DNA from 3 places in the Tolumonas lignilytica genome. Region 1 is predicted to be linked to each of the others. Evidence: predicted binding sites of a transcription regulator. Region 1 holds the regulator's gene; each other region holds the start of a gene.
The links. Region 1 encodes MetJ, which represses methionine synthesis genes. Its sites were predicted from a motif close to AGANNTCTAGANNTCT; they were not measured.
Positions count from the first base shown of each region.

Region 2: the regulator MetJ is predicted to act here: its motif matches at 2,460-2,475, upstream of metA (homoserine O-acetyltransferase MetA).
Region 3: the regulator MetJ is predicted to act here: its motif matches at 5,133-5,148, upstream of metN (methionine ABC transporter ATP-binding protein MetN).

Region 1 is NZ_AZUK01000001.1:1,938,407-1,946,216, forward strand. It holds gene secY (preprotein translocase subunit SecY) at 1-56, shown strand, start outside; gene rpmJ (50S ribosomal protein L36) at 84-197, shown strand; gene rpsM (30S ribosomal protein S13) at 339-695, shown strand; gene rpsK (30S ribosomal protein S11) at 711-1,100, shown strand; gene rpsD (30S ribosomal protein S4) at 1,132-1,752, shown strand; gene H027_RS0109085 (DNA-directed RNA polymerase subunit alpha) at 1,777-2,766, shown strand; gene rplQ (50S ribosomal protein L17) at 2,810-3,196, shown strand; gene H027_RS0109095 (GNAT family N-acetyltransferase) at 3,391-3,978, shown strand; gene metJ (met regulon transcriptional regulator MetJ) at 3,993-4,313, opposite strand; gene metB (cystathionine gamma-synthase) at 4,467-5,627, shown strand; gene H027_RS0109110 (bifunctional aspartate kinase/homoserine dehydrogenase II) at 5,685-7,810, shown strand, end outside.
Region 2 is NZ_AZUK01000001.1:592,432-600,241, reverse strand. It holds gene H027_RS0102770 (CinA family nicotinamide mononucleotide deamidase-related protein) at 1-927, opposite strand, end outside; gene H027_RS0102765 (HD-GYP domain-containing protein) at 969-2,246, opposite strand; gene metA (homoserine O-acetyltransferase MetA) at 2,501-3,448, shown strand; gene metH (methionine synthase) at 3,551-7,264, shown strand; gene H027_RS0102750 (hypothetical protein) at 7,483-7,810, shown strand, end outside.
Region 3 is NZ_AZUK01000001.1:1,413,030-1,420,839, reverse strand. It holds gene H027_RS18655 (lasso peptide biosynthesis B2 protein) at 1-415, opposite strand, end outside; gene H027_RS0106705 (nucleotidyltransferase family protein) at 432-1,604, opposite strand; gene H027_RS18910 (hypothetical protein) at 1,728-1,871, shown strand; gene ohrR (transcriptional regulator OhrR) at 1,866-2,321, opposite strand; gene metQ (methionine ABC transporter substrate-binding lipoprotein MetQ) at 2,459-3,256, opposite strand; gene H027_RS0106685 (methionine ABC transporter permease) at 3,331-3,984, opposite strand; gene metN (methionine ABC transporter ATP-binding protein MetN) at 3,965-5,008, opposite strand; gene H027_RS0106675 (DUF2157 domain-containing protein) at 5,228-6,268, opposite strand; gene H027_RS0106670 (hypothetical protein) at 6,429-7,310, shown strand; gene H027_RS0106665 (PilN domain-containing protein) at 7,307-7,810, shown strand, end outside.

The DNA of each region.
Region 1 (7,810 bases):
CTCATCAATATGGGGATGTACTGAAAAAAGCCAATCTTAAAGGCGTAGGCCGATAAGTCGGCCTAATATTGCGGAGTTAAGCAATGAAAGTTCGCGCTTCCGTTAAAGCAATCTGCCGTAACTGCAAAATCATCAAACGCCACGGTGTGGTGCGTGTGATTTGCACTGAGCCGAAGCATAAACAACGCCAAGGCTAATATATTTTCGGTAGAGACTTGAAAAGTCGAGGCTGGCTAAGTACATTAGCCAGCCTACATTTGTGTGTAGGCTGATCACCATGTATCCGGAACGGGCTTTGTGGTGGTCATAAAATTACTATTTTGTTTAGGAGTGGAATAGTGGCCCGTATCGCTGGCATTAACATTCCTGACCATAAACATGCAGTTATCGCGTTAACTGCGATTTATGGCGTTGGCGACACCCGTGCAAAAAACATTTGCGCAGCAGCTGGTATCGCCGAGGATGTGAAAGTTAAAGATCTGGACGAAGCTCAAATTGAAGCGCTTCGTACTGAAGTTGGTAAGTTTACTGTCGAGGGTGACCTGCGTCGTGAAGTATCCATGAACATCAAGCGTTTGATGGACTTGGGTTGCTACCGTGGTCTGCGTCATCGTCGTGGTCTGCCGGTTCGTGGACAACGTACCAAAACTAACGCGCGCACCCGTAAGGGTCCTCGTAAACCGATTAAGAAGTAAGCGGGAAGGTAGAAAATGGCAAAAGCTCCTACTCGTGCTCGTAAGCGCGTTAGAAAGCAAGTTAGCGACGGCATTGCACACGTTCATGCCTCTTTCAATAACACAATCGTAACTATTACTGACCGTCAAGGTAATGCTCTGTCTTGGGCTACTGCCGGTGGTTCTGGTTTCCGTGGTTCTCGTAAATCAACACCTTTTGCTGCACAGGTTGCTGCTGAACGTGCTGGTGAGATCGCCAAAGAATATGGCGTTAAAAACCTGGAAGTAATGGTTAAAGGTCCTGGTCCGGGCCGTGAGTCTTCTATTCGTGCGTTGAATGCTGCGGGTTTCCGTATCACCAACATCACAGATGTGACTCCGATCCCGCACAACGGTTGTCGTCCTCCTAAAAAACGTCGTGTATAACGTTGTCTAGTAGGATTGTTGGAGAAAGAACATGGCAAGATATTTAGGCCCAAAGCTGAAGCTTAGCCGTCGTGAAGGCACCGATCTGTTCCTGAAATCAGGCGTTCGTGCTATCGACTCTAAGTGTAAAATTGATACAGCCCCTGGTCAGCACGGTGCGCGTAAGCCACGTCTGTCTGACTATGGTGTGCAATTACGTGAAAAACAGAAAGTTCGTCGTATTTACGGCATTCTGGAAAAACAATTCCGTAATTATTACCGCGAAGCAACTCGCTTGAAAGGTAATACTGGTGAAAACCTATTGCAGTTGCTGGAAGGTCGTCTGGATAACGTAGTTTATCGTATGGGTTTTGCAACTACCCGTGCTGAAGCTCGCCAGCTGGTTAGCCACAAAGCCATTGTTGTGAATGGTAAAGTAGTTAACATTCCTTCTTCTCAGGTTTCTCCTGAAGATGTAGTCACTGTTCGTGAGAAGGCAAAGAAACAAGCTCGTATCAAGGCCGCACTGGACTTGGCTGCGCAGCGTGAAAAGCCAACTTGGATTGAGATCAATGCAGACAAGATGGAAGGCGTTTACAAACGTCTGCCAGAGCGTTCAGATCTGTCTGCTGACATCAATGAACAGTTGATCGTCGAGCTTTACTCCAAGTAAGGCTAGCTTCTAAGAGAGGACATAATGCTGGGTTCTGTAACAGATTTTCTCAAGCCACGTTTGGTTGATATCGAGCAACTCAGTCCGACTCATGCCAAGGTAACTCTTGAGCCGTTGGAGCGTGGTTTCGGTCATACTTTAGGTAATGCGTTACGGCGCATTCTCCTGTCGTCCATGCCGGGATGTGCAGTTGCTGAGGTTGAGATCGACGGTGTATTGCACGAGTACAGCAGCAAAGAAGGTGTTCAGGAAGATATCCTGGAAATCTTGCTGAACTTGAAAGGCATTGCAGTAAAGCTGGAAGGTAAAGATGAAGTAATCCTTTCGCTGACCAAGTCTGGTGCGGGCCCGGTCACGGCAGGTGATATCGTCCATGGGGATGATGTTGTCATTGTCAATCCGGAGCATGTGATTTGTCATCTGACCGGTGCAAATGCTGAAATCAGCATGCGTCTGCGTGTACAACGTGGTCGTGGCTATGTTCCAGCATCAGCTCGTTTACATACAGATGATGAAGATCGTCCGATTGGTCGTTTGTTACTGGATGCTGCGTTCAGCCCTGTGGTACGTATTGCCTACAATGTTGAAGCTGCTCGTGTGGAACAACGTACTGATTTGGATAAGTTGGTTATCGATATGGAAACCAACGGCACGCTGGATCCGGAAGAAGCAATCCGTCGCGCAGCTACTATTCTAGCTGAGCAACTGGATGCCTTTGTTGATTTGCGTGATGTTTCCGTTCCGGAGAAGAAAGAAGACAAGCCGGAGTTCGATCCGATCCTGCTGCGTCCTGTTGATGATCTGGAATTGACAGTTCGTTCTGCGAACTGCCTGAAAGCAGAAGCAATCCATTATATTGGTGATCTGGTACAACGTACCGAAGTTGAGTTGTTGAAAACTCCAAACTTGGGTAAGAAGTCTTTGACAGAAATCAAAGACGTGCTGGCTTCTCGCGGTCTGTCTCTGGGTATGCGCCTTGAGAACTGGCCACCGGCAAGTCTGGCTGATAATTAATCCAGATCGCAGGTTCTACCGATTTTGTTAGAAGGATAAGGTCATGCGCCATCGTTTGAGTGGTCGTCAACTGAACCGGAATGCTAGCCATCGTTCGGCTATGTTCCGTAACATGGCCAGCTCCCTTGTTCGTCATGAGATCATCAAGACGACTCTGCCTAAAGCAAAGGAGCTACGTCGTGTAGTTGAGCCCTTGATTACTCTTGCTAAGAGTGACAGTGTTGCAAATCGTCGTCTGGCGTTTGCGCGTACCCGTGACAGAGATGTTGTTGGTAAGCTGTTCACTGAACTTGGCCCACGTTTTCAAGGCCGTCCAGGTGGTTACACTCGCATTCTGAAATGCGGTTTCCGCGCTGGTGATAATGCACCAATGGCTTATATTGAGCTGGTTGGTCGTCCGGTAGATGCTGAAGCAGTTACCGAAGAATAAAATAAAGCCGGGGTATCCCGGCTTTATTTTTTCCTGCAATTACATCACGGCATAGCCGTATCACATCTTATGATTTGATCCTTCGTCTGCTATACTGTATCTCATACTGAATGACCGGGATTATCTTCCTGTTTTATCAGCAGAAATCATGGTTAGTATTTTAGTTTTTTATTGCCAATGATCTGAAGGATTCAATGCTGATCTCTTCCCGTATTGAGTTAAAACCGCCATCTCTGGAGTGGGTTGAACCACTTCGCCTTGCCTTATCTGAAAGCTATGAATTGCATCAATTATATTTGGATTGGGCAGAACCAGAACCTTCACTTTTGACCGTTACTGCAACGATGAATGTGGCCAAAGAACAATTTGAGCGTAAAGAGCATGAATTGCGTTTTCTTATTGTTCGTCGCGAAGATCAGGAGTTGGTGGGGAGTATTAGCTTACACGTCAGGGATGTTGCTGTACCGTATTACGAACTGGGCTATTGGGTGCGGCAGTCGGCGGCAGGAAAAGGCTATATTACGGAAGCAGTCTTGTTATTGGCTGACTATGCATTTATTCATTTGCATGCAGCAAGATTAGAGATCCGTACTGCTGCAGGAAATGAGAAGAGCCGGGCCGTTGCGGAACGGGCTGGCTTTCATCTGGAGGCAACCTTGCAGAATGCTTGCCGTACGCAGGGGCATTTGGATGATATGCTGGTCTATAGTCGGATAGGTCACGAAGACATGATCCCGGAGATTGATTTAGTGGATATCTCCCCGGAGGACTTAGATTACTAATTCACATCACGCCATTATTCATCATATTTTTCTATCGGTTTACCCATTTCTGCCATGAGTTGTTGTACCGCAAGAGGGATATCATCGGGGCAATCTTTTCGCAGATCATCATCGGCAGGTAGTGGTTGTCCTGTGTAGGCATGCAAAAAAGCCTCGCAGAGCAATTCGCTGTTTGTGGCATGACGGAGATTGTTGATCTGACGACGTGTACGTTCATCTGTGAGTATCTTGAGTACTTTCAGAGGAATGGATACAGTGATTTTTTTTACTTGTTCACTTTTTTTGCCATGTTCTGCATATGGGCTGATATAGTCGCCATTCCACGCCGTTTTCATTGTGCACCTGCAATTTTATCCAGACTTTAACATAGTAACCCGTATGCCTTGTAATGGCAATCCATAGGCAAAGCCATATGGACGTCTAGAAGTGTTGACGTCTTATTGGCGGTGGGGTAACGTGGTACGCAGTACGACCAGTAAGGAATGATTATGTCGGATTACCAACGGGAAACATACGCTGTCAAATCAGGAATCGCCACAGATACCCAGTATGGTGCTGTCGTTCCACCTATTTATCTTTCCACTAACTACACCTTTGCGGGATTTGGTGAGAAAAGAGAGTTTGACTATAGCCGTTCTGGCAATCCAACGAGGAATACTTTGGCTGGGGCGTTAGCGGCATTGGAAGGCGGTGCTGGCGCTGTATTCACTGGCAGCGGCATGGGAGCTATTAATCTTGTTACGGCATTGTTGTCTTCGGACGACCTGCTGGTAGCTCCGCATGATTGTTATGGCGGTACTTACCGATTATTTCAGCATGTGGCTGCTAAAGGTTCATATCGGGTGTTGTTTGTGGATCAGACTGATCCTCAGGCATTGGCGCAGGCATTAGCATTACAGCCCAAGATGGTGTGGCTGGAAACCCCATCCAACCCCTTATTGCGTGTTGTGGATGTTGCGGCAATTTGTCAGCAGGCTCATGCCGTTGGCGCCTTGGTTGTGGTGGATAACACGTTTTTATCCCCCTTATTACAGCAGCCTTTGGCATTAGGGGCGGATATTGTCGTTCATTCTACGACCAAATATATCAATGGTCATTCTGATGTCGTTGGTGGTGCTGTCATTTCAAAAACGCAGGAACTCCACGAAAAATTGGCCTGGTGGGGCAATTGTCTCGGTCATACTGGCGGTGCCTTTGATGCCTACCTGACCTTGCGTGGTTTGCGTACACTGGCGCCTCGGATGCGTGCCCATCAGGATAATGCCACTGCCATATTGAGCTATCTGCAACAGAAACCGCAAGTTACCAAGATTTATCATCCTAGCTTGCCGGATCATCCGGGTCATGAAATTGCCAAGAAACAACAACAGGGTTTTGGTGCGATGTTGAGCTTTGAGGTTGACTTTGATGTCGCACAATTAAAACAATTTTTGAGTGGATTAGAGCTATTTTGTTTGGCAGAGTCACTAGGCGGCGTGGAAAGTCTCGTTGCGCATCCGGCCAGCATGACTCACGCCGGGATGGATCCTGCCGCCAGACAGATAGCCGGTATTTCCGACCAACTGCTGCGCTTATCGATTGGTATTGAACATATCGATGACCTGTTGGCGGATCTTGAACACGCTTTTTCATGCGTGAGCAGTAAATAAAAAATGAATTCGGGCAGTATGCACGGGCTGCTTAGAGATAGTTAAGAGGTAAAAGATATGCCCCACACCGCAACAGGCCATTTGCCAGGACGCCAGGTTCACAAATTCGGTGGTAGCAGTTTGGCTGATCCGAATTGTTATCGTCGGGTTGCAGGTTTGATTGAACAGGAAGCCGATGCTCGGGCTTTGATTGTTGTCTCTGCGGCTGGAAAAACGACCAATCGTTTACTCCAGGTGCTGGAACTCAGTGAAGCGGGTGATGAAGCGGTGGTGACGGCATTAAATGGGTTAAGAAGCTATCAATTAGGATTGATTGAAGGGTTGCTTGATGGCCCGGCCCGTCAGGTGTTATCGCTACAACTGATCGAAGATGTTGAGACGATTGCTCGTGTTCTGAAAAATGGTTATGACCGACATGGTCGTAACGGCATTTTGGCCAACGGCGAGGTATGGTCTGCCCGTTTGCTGGCTGCGCTCTTAACGGAACGTGGTAATCAGACGGCCTGGCTTGACGCAAGGCGCTTTCTTTCTGCTGAAGAAGGGGCTTTAGCGCGGGTTAATGAACTCTTATCGCGTGAGAAATTGCGCGATGTATTAGCGGGTATTGGTGAACAGCGCGTTGTGGTTACGGGATTTATTGCCGCGGACCCTGAAGGTCGAACCCTGCTCTTGGGCCGCAACGGTTCTGATTATTCAGCAACGCTGTTAGGCGCGTTGGCAGATGCCGACTCGACAACGATCTGGAGTGATGTTGCCGGGGTTTATAGTGCTGATCCGCGTTGCGTGAAAGATGCGAAGTTGCTGGAGCGATTGTCATTAACCGAGGCCAATGAATTAGCCAGATTAGGCGCTCCGGTTTTGCATTCCCGGACCTTACAGCCGTTATTGCGCAGTCAGCAAAGATTGGTTTTACGTTCCAGCTATGCACCTGATGGCGGTGCATCGCATATTTTGCGGCGTAAATCGCAGGTTAAAGGGGCTCGCATTGTTACGTCACTGGATCAAGTGGCATTGATTGAATTACGGATCCAACCCGGCTGTGATTACGCAGAAGCCATCCGTCATTTGGAAGAGTTATTGTCGCAACAGCAATTATCGCCACTGGTGAGTAAATGCCAGGCGGATCGTCGTCTCATTCGTCTGACTTACACATTGGAAATGATTTCAGACGCGTATGATTTTCTGGTTAAACAGCAAACGAATTGCAACTTAAAAGAAGTTGTACGCCGTGATGGATTCAGCTTAATCGGTCTTGTCGGGGCCGGGGTGTGCGACAACGCGGAACAATGCCATCGCTTTTATCGGTTATTGGTCGATCAACCGCTGGAGTTTATTTATACCTCGCCGGATGGCGTGAGTTTAGTCGCCGTTGTTCGCGAAATTACTTTGGAACCGCTCCTGATTGCGTTGCACCACGCCATGTTCCTGCAGACAAAACGGGTTGGCCTAGTGGTCTTGGGGAAAGGAAACATTGGCAGTCAGTGGTTAAAATTACTGGCCAAAGAAAAACACCATCTTGAACAGGCCCATCAGTTAACTCTGACACTGTTTGGTTTGTTTGATTCGCGTGGCGGTATTCTGAGTGAGGATGGTTTAGACCCCCTGCAAGTTCTGGATAATTTTGATCCGCAACCGGTCATCTGGGCCGAATTGCTGGTGCAGCTTGAACAACATCCCTTTGATGAGCTGGTGTTACTTGATTTGACGGCCAGTGAGACCGTCAGCAGTTATTACCCGGAGTTTGCACAAATTGGTGCCCATCTAATCACTGCCAATAAGCTGGCGGGTGCGGCAGAAAATGTCTTCTATTCCCGGGTACGCCAGAGTTTTGCCGAACATCAAGTGCAGTGGCGTTATAACGCGACCGTCGGTGCGGGTCTGCCGGTTCAGGCATGTATTCGCATGATGCTGGAATCAGGAGATCGGGTACATGGTATTTCGGGTATTTTTTCCGGCACGTTAAGTTGGTTGTTTCAACAATATAATGGTTCTATTCCCTTTTCCGAGTTGGTTGAACAGGCTTGGCAGCACGGCTTGACGGAACCTGATCCGCGTGAGGATTTAACCGGACATGATGTGCGGCGGAAATTGCTGATTCTGGCCCGTGAGGCGGGCTTGGATCTGGAGCCAGATCATATTTCATTGCAGAGTCTGGTTCCTGCTGAACTGGCTGATATTCCGTT
Region 2 (7,810 bases), 1.3 Mb from region 1:
GTGGTGTTGAATATGCTGCAATAACTCATCAGCATGTTCCGGCAGATGGGAATGGTAATCAGCACATAATTGCGGAATTACCGGTGCTAATTCCGTCAGCAATTCGCCGCAAGTGCTCCCCTCTAAAATCTCCAGTGGTGACGAGTCTAATAAATCAGCCAGACGTTGCGGCATGTCCAGATAGTCTGAGGCCACCATATAAGGCGAGATCACTGAAAGTAACTGTTTTTCCGCCAGGTCAAAATCAGCATCAGCATGTTGACTGATCAGTTTCATTTCAATGATGGGCATAGAAGAGCGATAACCCAGCTCGATATGTGCTGGCCAGGTTAGAGGATCAAGCATATCACTGAGAGATGACTCAGAAATACCAAAGGTAAAGTAACGGCGAACCACCGCTGAACCGACAGGGTATAGCGTGTGCAAATCAGGGATGATTTGCTCATTCACCATTTTTTTGAACTCGTTCGGGACACCAGGGGTGAAATAGCAAAGTGCATTATTGATTTTGAGCTTAAAGCCGCAAGCGGTACCTATCGGATTATCTACAACCGTTGCCCCCTGCGGTAACATCGCTTGTTTCCGATTGCTGGCAGGCATTGCCCGGCCACGGTGGGAGAATTTTTGTTCCATATTGGCTAGCCAGTCATTGTTCAGCTCCAGAGGAACTGCTGCGACCTGAGCAACCGCATCCGTTGTTTTATCATCGGAGGTTGGGCCTAAGCCACCATTAAAGATAATGACATCGGCAATGAGACTGCGCTCATGCAATACTTGAGTTAAGTCATCCATCCGGTCGCCGACGGTTTGACGACGGCGAACCTGCCAGCCATGTTCTAATAGCTGCAGGCTTAACCATGAGGCGTTGGTATCAACAGTAAAACCAGTTAAAACTTCATCTCCGGTCGTAATTATTTCAATAATCATTTGGGTACCAATTAGTTTGATTAAGCATATTCTGCTAAAAATCAGCTACCATTGGCCCCATTTGAAGAGTCGAAGAAGTAACTGATACGAGTTCGCGGACTGAGATAATCAAAGATTTCCTGCGGCAATCGAGAGGGTAATAATACTCGCTTGATGCTTAGATTCATATTTTCCAAATCAATTATTGCCGCTTCATTACGCGGAACTGCAGGATCATAGACCTGCACGGCGGGGTAGAGCAGACGTTGACTGTTGACTGACATGACTAATCCAACCTGTCCATTGGATAACTCGACCACGCTACCGGGCGGGTAGATCCCCAAGTGTTTTATCAGCAAGCCAATGTAATCTTTATTCAATTGTTTGGTTTTATGTTTGAACATAAATGACAACACCGTATGAGGTGTTGCTGCCGCTTTGCCGCCCATTTGTGGATGACACAAGGAGTCATATTCATCAATGACCGACATCAGTTGCGTCAGGTCATCTAACTGGGAGGCTTTCAACCCTTCAGGATAACCGGAACCGTCAAGTCGTTCATGATGCTTTAGAATCATGCCTTTGGCCTGCGTCGGGAATTCCTGTGCCAGATCTAACAACGCCAGACTATAACGCGGATGCAGTTTATACAGGTTTTCTTCTGGCTTGGTTAGCGGTTCGGTTTTTCGCAAGATCTGAGACGGTATCTTGATCTTACCAATATCATGGAAAATCGCAGCCATTCCCAGTAGTTTTATCTCTTCTTCCGATTTACCACACTGCTTGGCCAATAACATCGACAACATGGCGACGTTGAGCGAATGGTAATAAAGGCTTTCACCTTCCGGGGAATCAGACATGAGGTGCAGTACCATCTGATCGGCCTGCATCATTTGTTTTGTGATGTCATCTACCAGCTCATGTGCTTCACGAATAGCATTGAGCGGGCGGGTTTGCAGCTTGTTGATCAATGCGCGCATTTGTGCCAGCGAACGATTAAACGATTGTTCTGTGCGCTGCAGACTACGGCGATATTCTTTGAGTTTCTCAATTCGCTCTGCTTTTTCGCTCTGCATTTTTTCTTGCAGCGAAGAGATTTCATCATTTAAGTCGATATCACTTTGCGGTAATTCAAGAATTTCTGCAGGTTTCGGCGGGGCTTCTGATTTTTCAGGAATAATAAAAACAAATTTTAAACCGAGTTGGCGGATTAATTGAATTTGCTCTTCTTTTTTCAACAGGAAGCTGGAAAGCAGGAACGGGTGATCACGCCAACTTAAAGGCAGCTTAATATAGTTTCCGATTTGTAAACGATCGACGGATATACGTAATTCTGCCATAACGTCATATAACACATAAAACTTAACCTAGGTTACTGAATGGTAGCAGCTATAAAAAGCATTTGTTAGTTCCTGTTTCACTAAAATCAGTTCCTGTGATTCCTTCAGAATATTTTCAACCTATGATCGTTGTTATTTTAACCAACGTAATTCTCAGTAGAGCGATCAGAAGGGGTTCTTGGTGACAGGTCTTTCTGGATGGTGTAGATTTCTGGATGTCCAGACGTTTTTACTGATAGATGTGGGAGCAAGTCATGCCAATCAAAATTCCCGACCAATTACCTGCCGCCGGTGTTCTGACAGAAGAAAATATTTTCGTCATGACCGACAGTCGTGCAGCGCATCAGGATATCCGACCACTGAAAGTGCTGTTGTTGAACCTGATGCCAAAAAAAATTGAAACGGAAATTCAATTGATGCGCATGCTTTCCAATTCACCATTGCAGGTGATTGTTGATTTATTACGTATTGATGACCGGGAATCAAAGAATACCCCGCGGATCCATGTTGAAACTTTCTATCAGGATTTTGATCAGATTAAAGACAATAAATATGATGGATTGATCATTACAGGGGCCCCATTAGGGTTGGTACAGTTCAAGGATGTGGTGTATTGGGATACGCTGATCAAGATCATTGAGTGGTCTAAGAAGAATGTAACCTCCACACTGTTTCTTTGTTGGGCGGCACAAGCTGCGCTCAAGGTGTTGTATGGATTGGAAAAACAAACCCGCGATGTAAAATTATCCGGTGTTTATTATCATCGGAAGCTGGAACAACAAGATCCGCTGGTGCGTGGGTTTGATGATGTTTTTCTGGCCCCACATTCCCGTTACGCTTCTTTTGATGGCGATTTCATCCGCGCTAATACAGATTTGCGAATTTTTGCTGAATCCGATGTTGCAGGAGTGTATCTGGCTGCGAGCGAAGACTGCCGGCAGGTGTTTGTCACCGGGCATCCGGAATACGATGCGGAAACATTGCATAACGAATATCACCGAGATCTGACGGCGGGGCTCGACCCGAACATTCCGGCCAATTATTATCCCAATAATGATCCGGCTAATCCGCCATACCATAGCTGGCGTAGCCACGGACATCTGTTATTCTCTAACTGGCTCAACTATTACGTTTATCAGTTGACCCCCTATGATTTAAATACACTGGTTCAGGAGCGAAATGAGCCAAACTGGGAAATCTGAGTCGATTTTTCCAGTACCGTCGTATGACGAAACTGTCCGGCACGGATGTCGGACAGTTTAGTTTCAGCATTATCTGCATCACCGAGATTGAGGAAGCCACCCGTGGTCGTAAAGGTAAATACATCAGCACTGCATCAGTCATTACAGGAACGTATTCTGCTTATTGATGGCGGCATGGGAACCATGATCCAAAGCTATCAACTGCAGGAGCACGATTTTCGGGGCGAGCGATTTGCCGATTGGCCGTCAGACCTGAAAGGTAATAACGACTTGCTGGTGTTGACCAAACCAGAAGTGATTGCGGCTATCCACGATGCTTATCTGGCTGCCGGCGCAGATATTCTTGAAACCAACAGCTTCAACGCCACCCGTATTGCGATGGCGGATTATCATATGGAAGAGTTATCCGCTGAGATCAATCGTGAAGCGGCGCGTCTGGCTCGCCGCGTAGCGGATGCGTGGAACGAAAAAACACCTGAAAAACCGCGTTTTGTGGCCGGCGTTTTGGGCCCGACAAACCGTACTGCATCTATCTCTCCAGATGTGAATGATCCGGGCAAGCGCAATGTGACATTTGATCAGTTGGTAGAGGCTTATAAAGAATCTACCGAGGCACTGATGGAAGGTGGTGTCGATATCATCATGATTGAGACCATCTTCGACACGTTGAATGCCAAGGCGGCATTCTTTGCTGTTGATTCGGTGTTTGAAAAACTGGGCGTTAAATTACCGGTTATGATTTCCGGTACGATCACCGATGCTTCCGGCCGAACGCTATCAGGGCAGACAACCGAAGCCTTCTATAACTCGTTACGCCATGCCAAACCGCTCTCCTTTGGTCTGAACTGCGCGTTGGGGCCCAAAGAGTTACGCCAATATGTGCAGGAACTGGCCCGTATCAGTGAAACCTATGTCTCCGTGCATCCGAATGCCGGTTTGCCCAATGCGTTCGGTGGCTATGATCTGGAAGCCAATGAAATGGCCGAGCACATCCGGGAATGGGCGGAATCGGGTTTCCTGAATATGGTGGGGGGCTGCTGCGGTACGACGCCTGACCATATTCGTGCGATGGCGCGAGCTGTCGACGGCATCAAACCGCGTGTCTTGCCGGAGCTGCCTGTGGCATGCCGTCTGGCAGGTTTAGAGCCTTTGCTGATTGATAAAAACTCCATGTTTGTGAACGTGGGGGAACGTACCAATGTGACCGGTTCAGCCAAGTTCAAACGGTTGATCAAAGAAGAACAATATGATGAGGCGCTGGATATCGCGCGTCAGCAGGTTGAAAACGGTGCGCAGATCATAGACATCAACATGGATGAAGGCATGTTGGATGCCGAAGCCTGCATGGTGCGCTTTCTGAATCTGATTGCGTCTGAACCGGATATTTCCCGCGTACCGATCATGATTGACTCCTCTAAATGGGAAGTCATTGAAGCGGGTTTGAAATGCATTCAGGGGAAAGGCATCGTCAACTCGATCTCGATGAAGGAAGGGGTCGACAAATTCATTGCTCAGGCAAAACTGATCCGTCGTTATGGTGCGGCGGTGATTGTCATGGCTTTTGATGAGATGGGGCAGGCTGATACACGCGCCCGCAAATTTGAGATCTGCCAACGGGCGTACAAGATCCTGACAGAAGAGGTGGGTTTCCCACCTGAAGATATCATTTTTGACCCGAATATTTTTGCTGTTGCGACCGGGATCGACGAGCACAACAACTATGCGGTGGATTTCATCGAAGCGGTGAAAGACATCAAAGAAAATCTGCCCTATGCCATGATTTCCGGTGGTGTGTCCAACGTGTCATTCTCGTTTCGTGGCAACGACCCGGTGCGTGAGGCGATCCACTCCGTGTTCCTGTATTACACCATCCAAAATGGGATGGATATGGGGATCGTCAACGCCGGACAATTAGCTATTTATGAAGATATCCCCGCTGAGTTGAAAGAAAAAGTAGAAGCGGTGGTGTTAAATACCCATCCGGGCGCAACCGAAGAGTTGTTGGCGATTGCTGAGAAATACCGGGGTGGCGCGGCGCAACAGGCGGCCGATCCGCGTGAGCAGGAATGGCGAAGCTGGCCGGTGAATAAACGGCTGGAACATGCATTGGTGAAAGGGATCACCGATTTTATTGATGAAGATACAGAAGAAGCGCGTCAGCAGGCTACCCGTCCAATCGAAGTGATTGAAGGGCCACTGATGGAAGGCATGAATGTCGTGGGTGATCTGTTTGGGGCGGGTAAGATGTTTCTGCCTCAGGTGGTTAAATCGGCACGTGTCATGAAACGTGCAGTCGCCTATTTACAGCCTTATATTGAGCTGGAAAAAAATGTGGGTCAGGCAAACGGTAAAATTGTCATGGCGACCGTGAAAGGTGACGTGCACGATATCGGTAAAAACATTGTCGGTGTGGTGTTGCAATGTAATAACTATGAAATCATCGATCTGGGCGTAATGGTGTCTTGTGAGAAGATTTTGCAAACTGCGCGTGAAGAAAATGCCGATATGATCGGATTGTCAGGATTGATCACGCCGTCTTTGGATGAAATGGTACATGTTGCCAAAGAGATGGAACGCCAGGGCTTTAAGATCCCATTGCTGATTGGTGGCGCGACCACCTCGAAGGCACACACGGCCGTGAAGATTGAGCAAAACTACAGTGAACCGGTGGTTTATGTTTCCAATGCCTCGCGGGCGGTAGGGGTAGCGCAAAGTCTGTTAAGTGCTGACCTGAAAGCGCCCTTTGTGGAACGTTTACGTGAAGAATATAAGGTAGTACGTGAACAACATGCTCGTAAACAACCGCGTACGCCGCCAATATCGCTGGCTGCTGCCCGTGCCAATGCCCTGAAACTGGACTGGCAGAATTATCAACCACCGAAACCGAAGCAACTGGGTATTCAAGTGATCGACAACGTGTCGATTGCAATGCTGCGTGAATATATCGACTGGACGCCGTTCTTTCTGAGCTGGGAACTGGCCGGTAAATTCCCTCGTATTCTGGAAGATGAAGTGGTGGGAGAAGAGGCAACCCGCCTGTATCACGATGCACTGGCGATGTTAGACCGTTTGCAGGATTCAGGTGAGGTGAATGTCCGCGGTATTATCGGCCTGTTTGCTGCCAACCGGACTGGCGATGATATCGTGGTTTATACCGATGAATCACGCAGTCAGGTATTGCAAACGTTCCGTTTCCTGCGTCAGCAGACAGACAAAGTCAGTCAGGCCCGGAATGGAGAAGTATTCCCGAATTACTGTTTGGCCGATTTCATTGCACCGAAAGACAGTGGTGTCGCTGATTATTTTGGTGGGTTCGCTGTCACGGGCGGGATTGGTGAAGCCGAGCTGGCCGAACATTACAAAGCGGCAGGGGATGATTATAACGCCATTTTGATTCAGGCTGTTTGTGATCGTCTGGCAGAAGCATTTGCTGAATATTTGCATGAACAGGTACGGAAAACGTACTGGGGTTATGCGGCAGATGAAAATCTGACTAATGAAGAGCTGATCCGTGAGAATTATCAGGGGATCCGTCCTGCCCCAGGCTATCCGGCGTGCCCAGAGCACACAGAGAAAGGGACGTTATGGCAATTACTGAACGTTGAACAGGCCATTGGCATGAAGCTGACGGATTCTTTCGCCATGCTGCCTGCTGCAGCCGTGTCTGGTTTCTATTTCAGTCATCCACAGTGCAAGTATTTTGCAGTTGCCGGCATTCAGAAAGACCAGGTTGAAGATTATGCAGCGCGTAAACAAATGACCTTGGCAGAAGCTGAGCGCTGGTTGGCCCCGAATCTGGGTTATGATGCGCAATAACGTATCTTTTATTTACTATTTCAAGGGCCCTTTGCGGGCCCTGCTTGTTTTTTGAACTAAAATATAAATTAAGCTTCAGCATAGATCACAAGAATTGTAATTATCTTGCAAAGGTTCTGTGTGGAGCATTGAACTAATTATTTAGGCCCGATACTCTGGCCCTCTTGGCAGAGGGTAATGTCGTCTCCATTTCGTATGAATAATAAAGGATAGCGGGTATGCAACGAAATATATTGATTGTTCTTGAACATGCGGTGAATAAATGTCTGGATCTGGATCTGACCAAATTTAACCAGATTGAAATTGTGGTCAGTGCCACCCAGAAAACTCTGCCGATCGAATTAGTGAAAGAGTTACTGCGGATCCAGAGTCAGTGTGGTTTGCCGGTTGAATTGCTGACTTTCAAAGGTAACAGCAGTCATCAGGCTGAAATGTATCTGGCATGGTTGCTGGGCCGTCATATCGAAAAAACGCCGGATGCCAGCCTGACGGTTATTGCTGATGGTGTCGATGCTGACAGTCTTTTAGAAAACTGTATTGATGAAG
Region 3 (7,810 bases), 530 kb from region 1:
CCTCTATCGGCCCGCCTAACACCACTTCATCGCTTACAGTGATCCAGGCATGAGCGGCGAATGCTGTCTGCTGATCGCGTTTGACCCCGATAAACAGGGTATGTGCGGTTGATTGACGTTGCAGCAATTCACTGAGCGTTAAGGCTTGCTCCAGACAAAGTGCTCGCCACCAAACCAGCGATGCCATCTGCTGTATTCGTCGCACTAATGGCTTGATTTCAAATTGATTAACTGATGAATCGCGGGCTGGCAGTGGCACAACACGAAACAGTTGCTGCGATGATTGATATTTGGTTTTCAGCCGCATTTTGGCGAGCAACAGCACAATGAGACACACTTGATATTGTGCGCCTCGCGATAAGCGGAGAAAGCGCCATAAACGGGAACAACGTAAACAGGAAAAAAAAGAGGTCATGAATAATTACATCCCGTTAGTGACCATGCAGCTGGGTACGAGTCTTAATCCAGCGACAGAGCAGACGAGGCAGACGCAACCAGGGATAGAGCCATTGCCAGCCCTTCGTAAATTGCAAAGCTTCAATATCGTCAGGGGCATAAAGACTACGATAAAGCCAGGAAAGACACTGTTCTTTCATTGTGTAACGTTGATACAGGCAACGCTGATAGCGCAAAATTCGGAATCGGTGTGAAAGAGGAAACTTGTCCGTCACCTCAGGGTAATTACCCTCCGATAAAAAACGCATCGCTTCATTGGCCAGAAACCGGGCCTGTTTTGTTTCTGTGAGCAGTAAGCTGCCGAGATCCGGCAGCGATAGTTGCGGGTATAACCACGCCATGATTAACAACACTTGCACGATTTGATCTTGCATATTGAGCTTTTGAATCAACAGCTTACTTTGTTGCCAGATAGACGGGTTCCGCTCATGGATCGCAATGATATCGCCCAACCATTTTAGCCGGAACCAGTGATGTCGGGCTCCATGCGCAATCAGGTACAAAAACTCATCCGGTGAAACCTGATTGGCTGGAAAGGGATGTTGCCATTGCGATTCTAATGAAGGTGAAAACACAGGCTCTATGCGCCAATGCAACTCGACTATCACACGATTCATGGGGTGCTGAAAGGTCAGGTGCCAGAAGTGACGTTCGATCAGCTTATGTTGTGCCGGGTCGCGGGCAAAGGCTTCTTCTAATTCAAAGCCCAGTGAGATCAATAACTCTGTGGCCGCCCATAAATCGGCAGGGGCAACCAGCAGGTCAAGATCTTTACTGTGCCGATAGGCCGGGTCATGGTAAATCCGCTGGCTGAGAGCCGGGCCTTTGAGTGTCGATAAGGCGATATCAGCAGCCTGAAAGTCCTGTGCAATGATCCTGCTTTGTGCCATCAGTTGGAGCTGGCTACAGGTTTGTTGCTGCGCCTTTTGTTGGAGCTGTGACCAGAACGATCCAAACAATATATTACCTGTTTCATCATCAATAAGCCGGGCTGCCAGCCCCCACAGACGGTGAGCCTGAATAGCCTGCCAGTTTGCGGCATGCGAAACAGTCTGCGCGGTTAGTTGTTTTAACCGGGTTTGCTGTTGCATCGGATCAACGCTTTGCCAGCAGCATAAAGCGGCCAATTGTAATGAGATCGAGGTCATGGTTGGGGCTGTGATTGAATCATTCCATTAACATCGATATTACAATTTCTCAGAAAAAGTGTCATAGTTATCCGCGTTATTTGAAAATATATTGCAACTGGTTGGTTCTGGAGGGAAAAAAATATGAATACACAAAAACAGGATATTGAAGCAGTCAATCAGGAAACTCAATGGCAGGCACCGAAACTGGTGGAGTTGGGGGAGATTACGAGTAGTACCCTGAATAACATTTTTCCAGGTGCTGATGCTCCGTCAAATATGTCATAGCCTAGTGTTTTTATTCAACTGCAGCTGCACCAGCTCGCAATTGGTTTTCAACAGCTGCAATTGCGTATCGGAGAGCTGTAGCTGGTCGCGCATTTGAAGCGGAATGTCGGCGGCCTGTTTTTTTAATGCTTTCCCTTGTTCGGTCAGCGTTAAGACGCGCAGCCGTTCATCCTGCTCACTGCGTTCCCGCCGCAGCAGACCTTTCACTTCCAGCCGTTTCAGCAGTGGGGTCAGCGTGCCGGAGTCGAGAAAAAGTTGCTCCCCCAGTTGTTTGACACTGACGCCATCCTGCTGCCATAACACCAGCATCACCAGATATTGCGGATAAGTTAGATCGAGCTGATCCAGCAATGGCCGGTAGGCGCGCACAATGGCATTGCTGGCGCTGTACAGCGCAAAGCAGAGCTGGTTATCGAGCAAGAGCAGATCAGCAGGTTTTTCAGCAGACATAATCAATTGCGCACAATGTATTTATCTAGATTATATGTAATTTTTGGCTATTGCCTATGGAGAAAACGTAGTCAGCAGGCAGAAAAAGAAAACGGCCAGCAGGTGCTGACCGTTTGAGCTGATGAACAGGGAAATGATTACCAGCCTTTGACGACGCCACCGTTAAACAGTTCAACGGCTTTCTTGTAAACGGCTTCATCCTGATAGGCTTTCACAAAGTTTTTCACTTTTTCATCATTCTGATTGTTTTCACGGGCCACAATCAGGTTCACATACGGTGAATCTTTGTCTTCGACAAACAGGCCATCACGGGTTGGCTGCAGATTCACCTGCGAGGCATACACGGTATTGATGATCGCCAGATCAACATCTTCCAGTGCACGTGGCAGCTGAGCAGCTTCCAGCTCAACAATTTTCACTTTCTTCGGATTTTCAACGATATCCAGCACAGTTGCTGTCAGACCAGAACCCTCTTTCAGTTTCAGCAGACCCTGTTTTTGCAGCAGCAGCAGTGAACGGCCCAGATTAGTTGGGTCATTTGGTACGGCGATCTGTGAACCTTCTTTCAGCTCGCTGATGTTTTTGATTTTCTTAGAGTAGCCTGCGATTGGATAGACGAAGGTGTTACCCACTGCCACCAGTTTGAAGCCTCGATCTTTGATTTGCGAATCCAGATACGGTTTATGCTGGAAGGCGTTGACGTCGATGCTGCCATCGTTCAGTGCAACGTTTGGTGTTGCGAAATCGCTGAACTGTACGATTTCAACTTCCAGACCGAATTTCTGCTTAGCAATTTTGGCCGCTTCTTCAGCTACCTGAGTTTCTGCACCTGCGATGGCGCCGACTTTCAGGTGGTTGTCTTTTTTCTCTCCGCAACCGGTTAAGGCGATCCCGATAATGGCGGCACTTAAAATCGCTTTGCTGAATAAATTCATGGTTTACTCCTTGTTTTCATGATGACTGCGCCACCATCGGCAACAGCGTTTTTCTTTTTTTACAATGATTTGTTTTAGCGATGGTCAACACGTTTGACTAAACGCTCACCGACGCTTTGGATCAGTTGGACCAGCACGACCAGAATGGCCACCGTGATCAGCATGATGGCCGGATCAAAGCGTTGGTAACCATAACGGATACCGACATCACCGAGCCCGCCACCACCGATGGCACCGGCCATCGCCGAGTAGTTCACCAGTGCGACCAGCGTGATCACGACGGCATTCAGAATGCCGGGCAGGGCTTCCGGTAACATGACCTTGCGGATGATCTGGCGATGAGTCGCCCCCATCGCTTGGGCTGCTTCAATCAAACCGGCCGGGATCTCCATTAACGCACCCTCGACCAGACGTGCCAGAAACGGGATCGCGCCAATCGCCAGCGGGACAATCGCCGCGTTGGTGCCGATACTGGTGCCGATGATCAGTCGGGTCAGCGGAATAATTGCGACCAGCAGAATGATGAACGGCACGGAACGGCCCACGTTGACAATGGTGCCTAATACCTTGTTAAACGCGGGATGGGCTGAAATCTGCCCGGGTTTGGTAATGTGCAGCGCAATACCGAGCGGTACGCCAAGCAGCGTGCCGAACAATGCCGAGGCAAACACCATCCACAGGGTTTCACCCAGTGCTTGCAGTAACAACTCATGCATGCTGCTGAACATAGCCCACTACCTCAACGTCTATTTGTTGTTGCTTCAGGTAAGCGATGGTGTGCTGTTGCGCGTTCGCTTCACCTAACAATTCCACCAGCAGGAAACCAAAACGGGAATGTCCGATCTGTTCAATGCTGGCACTTAAGATATTGACATCAATCCCAAACTGGCGGCTGGCATGGGAAATCGCCGGGGTATCAATGCTGTTGCCACTGAAACCTAAGCGCAGCAGCGGGATCAAGCCGTCAGCTGGTGTTTTTTGTAGCCGTTCACGATACGGAACCGGGATCTCCAGATGCAGGCTGGAGCGGACAAACTCTTTCGCCAGCGGCGCCTGCGCATGGGCAAAGAACCAGCCCACTTCACCCTGTTCAATGATCTGTCCCTGATCGAGCAGCGCCACCGAGTCGCAAATGCTCTTTACCACGCCCATTTCATGCGTGATCAGCAGGATGGTGATACCTAGTTTCTGGTTGATCTCTTTCAGCAGCGCCAGGATCGATTGCGTGGTCTGCGGATCGAGTGCCGATGTGGCTTCATCGCACAGCAGCACCTTCGGTGCCGGACCCAACGCGCGTGCAATCGCCACCCGTTGCTTCTGGCCACCGGACAGTTGTGACGGATAGGCCTTGGCCCGGTGGCTTAAGCCAACCAGTTCCAACAGTTCGGTAACGCGAGCCGTTATTTTTTCTTGCGGCCAGTTGGCCAGTTCCAGCGGCAGTGCCACGTTATCAAACACGGTACGCGATGAGAGCAGATTAAAATGCTGGAAAATCATGCCGATATTACGGCGCGCCAGCGTCAGGGCCTGCGCATCCAGCGTCGTCAGATCGACGCCATCGACCTCCACGCGGCCTTGTGTCGGGCGTTCCAGTAAATTGACACAACGGATCAGGGTACTTTTCCCGGCACCTGATGCACCAATCACACCCACAATTTGGCCGGCAGGTACATCGAGTTCGATACCTTTCAGCGCGTAAAAGGCGTTTTTCCCTTCGCCATACACTTTTGACAGGGCAGATAACTTAATCATAAGGGAACCGTAATTTACTCAAATATCCACTTAAAAGCGGTGGTCATAGAAAATAAGACTGAATAGCGGTTTGCTGTCAGGAGTTCATGCTACGAGTCATTCGCGGGCATGTCAACGGACATTTGGATGTTTAGACGTCTAAAATCAGAAATCGATATGCAAAAATCAGATATAGACAATGGAGGGTTCCGTCCGTTATCAGAACGGAACCCGTCTATCTTATCGACGCTGCGACAGAAACTCCCGCCATGCGGCCGGCAGATGACGTTGTAACTGGTGTTGGATCTGCGCTTCATGTCGTTGCCAGAGCAGGCCAAGCCAGATAATGCCTAATCCAATCAGCGATAGCACAAACGGGAAGATCAGGCTGTCTTTAAACAGATCCCACGCCAGATAACCGAGATAACCCGTGACACCCATCCCGCCAAATACGGCAAATACCCGACGGCCGATCATGCCGCCAGTGATAATCAGGCCCAGATTGATCAGACAATAGATAAATTTGTTGAGCTCACTGTCGGAATGCTGCATCGACAGCCCGCCCCAGAATGCCATCAGACCGAATAGATAAATCCACCAGGCAAAATCCAGCGTATGACGGCTGCGCCAGTCGACGTAAAAGGCCAGCCCCAGCATCAACAGACCAACGGCCATGGAGACTTGTTCGCGGCGGTGCCAGCTATAGTCGCTATCCTGAAACAGAAACGGGGTCAGATCCATACTCAGATACCACAGTACCACCGCCAGCGGCATGACCATAAAAGGTAAGCGGTAGCGCCATAACAGAATGGCGCCGAACAGCAGCGTACCCAGCTCCATCATCAGCCAGCGCCAGTCAATATAACGGTGAAAATCGCGATATTCAGTATGCCGAGCGCCATCCCAGTATCCCAGATGAGCCTGCAGGCCATAAATGGCCAGCGGCACCATGGTCACGGCCAGTGCCGCCAGTAACCCGGCTGGGATCGGTTGTCGCTGATGCCATAACAACCAGTCGGCCACCAGACAGGCCGCAACGCCATAACCACAGGCAATCAGAAAAATGCCGATCCCGCCGAATGCATTCCAACCCAGCGTCATGAACAGACTCATGGCCGCCATGGCGATCAGCCCGCCCAGATAAAACAGGATATGTGTGGCACGAAAGGACGCACTGTCTGCGGGCAGGTTCTGCAGATAATGCCAGAGCGGGGTCACTTGCTCCGGCGTTAATAATCCCTGCTGACAGGCTTGCTGCAAATGCCGTTGTTTCAGTTCCATGAATGTGTCCCTCCGGACAATGGGTGCTGCCTGATAGTGAGTATAACGTGACTGGCGTAGTTAAGCGGGTATAAGGTTAGTTCACCTTTATAAATAGCATGTTACACTCGAACGTCTGTAATCAGGTATCGGTATTAAAGCGAGATGGGCCAGCCGTGACATGAAAGGATTCCCGCTGTTTCGACGACAAATCACGAATGTGACGACGGTGAGCATCATGCTCTTGCCCGATCAGATCCTGCTTGCGATCTCGGGTCAGCCGCCGCGTTTCATCACCAAGACGATCCCGTTGGGGGAATCCTGGTCGCAGGTGTTGGCTGAGTTGTTCCGTGAACAAAAGTTGCAACACAGCCAGGTCCGGGTAGTGTTGGATAGCAGCCAATATCAGCAATTGTCTATCGAACGGCCCGATCTTCCAGAGGAAGAGTTAGCGGGCGCGTTGCCGTGGGCCATCAAAGATTTTACCAGTGAACCGGTGACACAATTGGCGATTGATTATTACGATGCGGCGGCAAATCCATCGGCCCGGCCGCGTCTGCAGGTGATTTGTACTCCGAAACAGCGTATCAAAGAGTGGGTCAAGACCTTACAACCGATGGCAACACTGGAGTCAGTCAGCATCGATGAACTGGCACTGGCGGCTTTATTTGGTCGTGAGTCTAGGGTCGACGTCTTACTTTACCAACTTCCGGGACATGAACCGCACTTACTGGCGGTGTATCAGGGGCGGCTCTGTTTTAGCCGTGCCTTACGGGGTTTTCTGCCGCTGGTGCAACAATCGGCAGACCAATGGCCGGATGATTTGCTCGATCATTTAATGCTAGAGATGCAACGCTCTTTTGACTATCTGCTGAGCCAGCTAAAACTACCCGAGGTGGCCACCATTCATGTCGCCGCCGGTATCGATGATCCGGCAGCATTATTGCGTCCGCTGCATCAGCATTTTGGTATTCCGGCCAAATGGCTGGCGAATCCGTCGGTGCTGGTGGGCTTGGAGTTCCTGCCCGTCTACGGTGCTTTGCTGGAGCAGACATCGGCATGAAAACACGCATCAATCTCTATCTGGACGAATTGCATCCGCAGCGACAATGGCTGAGTTTATCTCAGCTGGTCGGGGCTTGGGGTGGTTTGCTGCTGTTGTTGTTAGCCGGTGGCGGAGCGATACAGTATCTCGCGTTGCAAAGTGGCCATCAGCTATCTGGGTTGCAGCAACAGATCCGGCAGGTGGATACGGTAACAAAACAGTTGAATGCCCAATTGGAAGCGCGCCATCCCGACGCCGGGTTGCAACACGAACTGAGCATGCGACAAGACGAATACCGCAGCAAGCAACAATTACAGCAGCATTTAAGTCAAATCGGCACCCTGCAAAACAAAGGATTTGCTGCCTGGCTGTATGATCTGGCGCAGGCACGATCTCCGGGCATCGCCTTGCGCGCTTTTGCTATCGAAAACAATCAGCTTCGTCTGCAGGGCGAGGCGGCGACGAACAATGCGGTACCGGTCTGGCTCAGCCATTTCAGTGTCTATCCAACGCTGCGG